Regions from separate parts of the Streptomyces sp. NBC_01431 genome, predicted to be linked through region 2. Evidence: riboswitches for the same ligand, from Rfam matches in the RefSeq annotation. Region 2 holds a riboswitch; the other holds the start of a gene.
The links. A riboswitch is a leader RNA that binds a small molecule or an ion and turns the genes downstream of it on or off. The one in region 2 is predicted to bind S-adenosylmethionine.
Positions count from the first base shown of each region.

Region 1: it holds a riboswitch for S-adenosylmethionine, as region 2 does, so the genes downstream of both, thrC (threonine synthase) here and OG522_RS26985 (aminotransferase class V-fold PLP-dependent enzyme) in region 2, are expected to answer to the same signal.

Region 1 covers NZ_CP109496.1:3,737,464-3,739,850, reverse strand. Annotated here, with positions in the region: gene OG522_RS17140 (glucosyl-3-phosphoglycerate synthase) at 1-948, opposite strand; SAM riboswitch class I at 1,084-1,228, shown strand; gene thrC (threonine synthase) at 1,245-2,387, shown strand, end outside.
Region 2 covers NZ_CP109496.1:5,913,855-5,916,241, reverse strand. Annotated here, with positions in the region: gene OG522_RS26985 (aminotransferase class V-fold PLP-dependent enzyme) at 1-1,097, opposite strand, end outside; SAM riboswitch class IV at 1,346-1,463, opposite strand; gene trpD (anthranilate phosphoribosyltransferase) at 1,549-2,387, opposite strand, start outside.

The DNA of each region.
Region 1 (2,387 bases), 2.2 Mb from region 2:
CTACGCGGCGCGATGGACCGGGTACTCCTCGATGTCCCGCATCGGCGGCCGCTCCTCGGTGTCCACGGCGTACGTCCGCGGTACGAAGCCGCGCTCGCCGCGCTCGAACTGGGTCAGCTCGGGGCGTACGAGGTGGCCCCGGGACAGCCGCAGCTGGGCGGTGCGGTAGATCGCGGCGGCCATCCGCCCCAGCGCCTGTCCGTCCTGGTGACGGTGCTTGCGTACGCCCACGTCGACCTGGGCCAGCCCGTCGAGGCCCACCGTGTGCAGCGCGTCGATCAGCAGGGCGATCTCCACCCCGTACCCGACGGGGAACGGCAGCCGCTCAAGGAGCGAGCGCCGGGCCGCGTACTCGCCGCCCAACGGCTGGACGAATCCGGCCAGTTGGGGCCAGTGCAGGTTGAGCAGCGGTCGCGCCACGAGCTCGGTGACCCGGCCGCCCTGGCCCGCCGCCTCTCCGAGCGGGCGGTCGTACATCGCCTTGACGAAGTCCACGTCCGGGTCGGTGAGCAGCGGCCCGACGATCCCGGACACGAACGCCGGGTCGAAGTCCTTCAGGTCGGCGTCGATGAAGCACACGATGTCGCCGCTGGTCACGAGCAGCGAGCGCCACAGCACCTCGCCCTTGCCCGGCAGCGCGGGGATGCGCGGCAGGATCGCGTCCCGGTGGACCACCCGCGCGCCGGCCGCCGCCGCGACCTCGGCGGTGCGGTCGGTGGAACCGGAGTCGATGACGACCAGTTCGTCCACCAGCGGAGTCGCGGACGTCATGAGCGCGTCCCGGATCGCGGTGACGATGGCGCCGACCGTGGCCTCCTCGTCGAGAGCGGGCAGGACGACGCTGACGGTGGCTCCGCCCTTGTGCTTCGCGGCCATGATCCGGTCCAGCGGACGCTCGGCCGCCGACCAGGAACGCCTGCTCAGCCAGCGCTCCACCTCTTCCAGCACGGTTTCCGGCCTCCTTGTGTGATCCATCTCGCGGTTCGGACGGCTGTCTCAACCGTCCGGGGCTTCGGTTACAGTCTTGAGCAACGCGGATGACCGTCGCATGTCGGGGTCGTCACCACGCTGACAATCGAATACCGCTCATCCAGAGGGGCAGAGGGAAACGGCCCGTTGAAGCCCCGGCAACCCTCCAGTCGGTTCTCGCCAGTCACGGCGCAGGTCCCCGGCTAGGGAAGGTGCCAAATCCGTCTCATGGCGAAGTTCGCCCTGAGGAAGATGAGGAGAAAGGGCCTCCCTCCATGTCTGCACAGACTGTTGAATCCCGCACTGCTGTCGATCTCGGTCCGGCGTCCGGGCTTTCCTGCCGCGAGTGCGGACAGCGCTTCGAACTCGGCCCGATCTTCGCGTGCGAACTGTGTTTCGGACCGCTCGAAGTGGCTTATGACCTGCCGCTCGGCGACCCCGAGGCGCTGCGCAAGCAGATCGAGGCCGGCCCCGAGAACATCTGGCGCTACGCGCCGCTGCTGCCCGTCCCCGCCGACGTCGCCGACAAGCCGAACCTGAACCCGGGCTTCACCAAGCTCGTCAGGGCCGAGAACCTGGCGCGCGAGCTGGGCGTCGAGCCCGGCAAGCTCTTCGTGAAGGACGACTCCGGAAACCCGACGCACTCCTTCAAGGACCGCGTCGTGGCGCAGGCCCTGGAGGCCGCCCGCGCCTTCGGCTTCACCACGCTCTCCTGCTCCTCCACCGGAAACCTCGCGGGCGCGGTCGGCGCCGCCGCCGCGCGGGCCGGATTCCGCTCCTGCGTGTTCATCCCGCACGACCTGGAGCAGGGCAAGGTCGTCATGGCCGCGGTGTACGGCGGCGAGCTCGTCGGCATCGAGGGCAACTACGACGACGTGAACCGCTTCTGCTCCGAGCTCATCGGCGACCCGCTGGGCGAGGGCTGGGGCTTCGTCAACGTCAACCTGCGCCCGTACTACGGCGAGGGTTCCAAGACGCTGGCGTACGAGATCTGCGAGCAGCTCGGCTGGCGGCTGCCGGACCAGCTGGTCATCCCGATCGCCTCGGGCTCGCAACTCACCAAGATCGACAAGGGACTTCAGGAGCTCATCAAGCTGGGCCTGGTCGAGGACAAGCCGTACAAGATCTTCGGCGCGCAGGCCGAGGGCTGCTCCCCGGTGTCCACCGCCTTCAAGGCCGGGCACGACGTGGTTCGCCCGCAGAAGCCGGACACCATCGCCAAGTCGCTGGCGATCGGCAACCCGGCGGACGGCCCGTACGTCCTGGACATCGCCCGGCGCACCGGCGGCGCGGTGGAGGACGTCAACGACGAGCAGATCGTCGACGCCATCAAGCTGCTCGCCCGCACCGAGGGCATCTTCGCGGAGACGGCGGGCGGCGTGACGGTGGGCGTCACCAAGAAGCTCATCGAGGCCGGA
Region 2 (2,387 bases):
GGCGCGTCGTCGCCGAACAGCGAGAGGACCTTGACCTCCGGCACCGCCGCGAGGCCCTCGCGCACCGTCGCGATCAGGTGCCGCTCCCGCTCGACAAGCGCGTCGAAGCCCGCCTCGGTCAGCGCCTTGCAGGCGGAGGCGATGGCGTAGACGCCGATGACGTTGGGCGACCCGGCCTCGTGGCGGGCCGCCGTCGTGTGCCACTCGACGTCCACGCCGCCGTCGGCGCGCCGCGCGACCTTCTTCGAGGCGCCGCCGCCCGCGAGGTACGGCTCGGCGTCCTGGAGCCAGTCGGCGCGGCCCGCGAGCACGCCCGAGCCGAACGGCGCGTACAGCTTGTGCCCGGAGAAGGCGATCCAGTCGACGTCCAACTCCCTTACGGATACGGGGTGGTGGGGCGCCAGCTGGGCGGCGTCCAGGACGATGCGGGCGCCGTGCGCGTGGGCCGCGGCGGCGAGTTCCTTCACCGGCCACAGCTCACCGGTGACGTTGGATGCACCGGTCACGCAGACCAGTGCGGGACTGTTGGAGCCATCCCCACCCGAACGAAGTTGAGAGCTCGGGGAAGAGTCGCGGTCGGCCAGCGCGCGCTCCAGCGTCTCGACCGCCTGCCGCGGGGTGCGCGGCGCGTCGAGATAGGTGACCCGGGCGTCCCGCCAGGGCAGCAGCGAGGCGTGGTGCTCGGTCTCGAAGACGAAGACCTGGCAGTCGGCCGGGAGCGCCTGGGCGAGCAGATTGAGCGAGTCCGTGGTGGAGCGGGTGAAGACCACCTGGTCGCCGGGGCGGCAGTCGAGGAACTCCGCGACCGTCGCGCGGCTGTTCTCGAACAGGTCGGTGGAGAGCTGCGAGAGGTAGCCGGCCCCGCGGTGCACACTGCCGTAGTAAGGGGCGTACGCGGCGACGTCGTCCCAGACCCGCTGGAGGGCGGGCGCGCTCGCCGCGTAGTCGAGGGCGGCGTAGGTCACCTCGCCGCCGGTGACCAGCGGCACGGTGACATCGCGGCCGAGCACCGGCAGCGGCGCGGCACAGCAGGGGTCGGCGGACTCGTCGACGGCGGTGGCGAGGGTGGTGGCGGAAGCGGCGGGGCGTGCGGACATGGCGGTATCTCCCGGCAGGACAAGGCGAGTTGACTTCGGACCCCGGGCACGGCGGCATGGCCCTGCATCGGGTGAGAGGGCTCAACTGCCTTGCCGTGTACGGGTGTTGGCCTCGAACGCGCAACCCGAAGAAGGGCGGCACGGAGGCTGTGAAGAAGGGGCGGTACGCCCTATCGCATTCGCTTGCTCACGAGACTGCTCCCTTGAGGACCAGGACCCCAGGGCTGTGACATCCGATGATGTCCAGGGGTCCGCGCTTGCCGTAGGCCTTGCTGCCTACGACCTGGTCTTCACCCGGGGCACCCCGCCACGGACGGAGGGTTGCCGGACAGCGAGCCGGGGCCTAAATCGCTGTCACTCATGACCTTGAAGAGCATCCTGCCACACCTGCCGACGTGCGCAAGGCGCAGTCCGCGATCCGGACTGCGCCCTGTGTCACGTCGCCCGCGGTTCACGCGTTGCTGGCCGCGACCCACCGCTCCAGCGCGAGGCGGGCCGCCCCGGAGTCGATGGACTCGGCGGCCCTCGTCATCGCGGCGCCGAGCTGTCCGGCGAGTGGGCCCTCGCCCGGTTCCAGGGCGACCAGCGCGGCCGCCGAGTTCAGCAGCACCGAGTCCCGCACCGGCCCCTGCTCACCGGCGAGGAGCCGGCGGACGATCTCCGCGTTGTGCGAGGGGTCCCCGCCGCGCAGCGCTTCGATGGACGTGATCTCGATGCCGACGTCGCGCGGGTCGAACCGCTCCTCGCGGACGGCGCCGTCGCGCACCACCCACACCCGGGAGGTGGCGGTGGTGGTGAGCTCGTCCAGACCGTCGTCGCCGCGGAAGACCAGCGCGGACGAACCGCGCTCGGCGAGCACGCCCGCCACGACGGGTGCCATCCTCGGGTCGGCGACCCCGGTCGCCTGGGCGCGTACCTTCGCCGGATTGGTGAGCGGGCCCAGCACGTTGAAGGTGGTGCGGATGCCCAACTCCTTGCGGGCGGCGGCCACGTACCGCAGCGCGGGGTGGAAGGTCACCGCGAAGCACATGGTGATCCCAGCCTCCTCGGCCACCTGGGCCACCCGCTTCGGCGAGAGCCGCAGATTGACCCCGAGCTTCTCCAGGACGTCGGAGGCGCCGCTGGAGGAGGAGGCGGCGCGGTTGCCGTGCTTGACGACCTTGGCGCCGGTCCCGGCGACCACGATCGCCGACATGGTGGAGATGTTGACGGTCTTGGCGCCGTCGCCGCCCGTGCCGACGATGTCGACGGTGGGGCCCGGCACCTCGATCAGATGGGCGTGCGCGTACA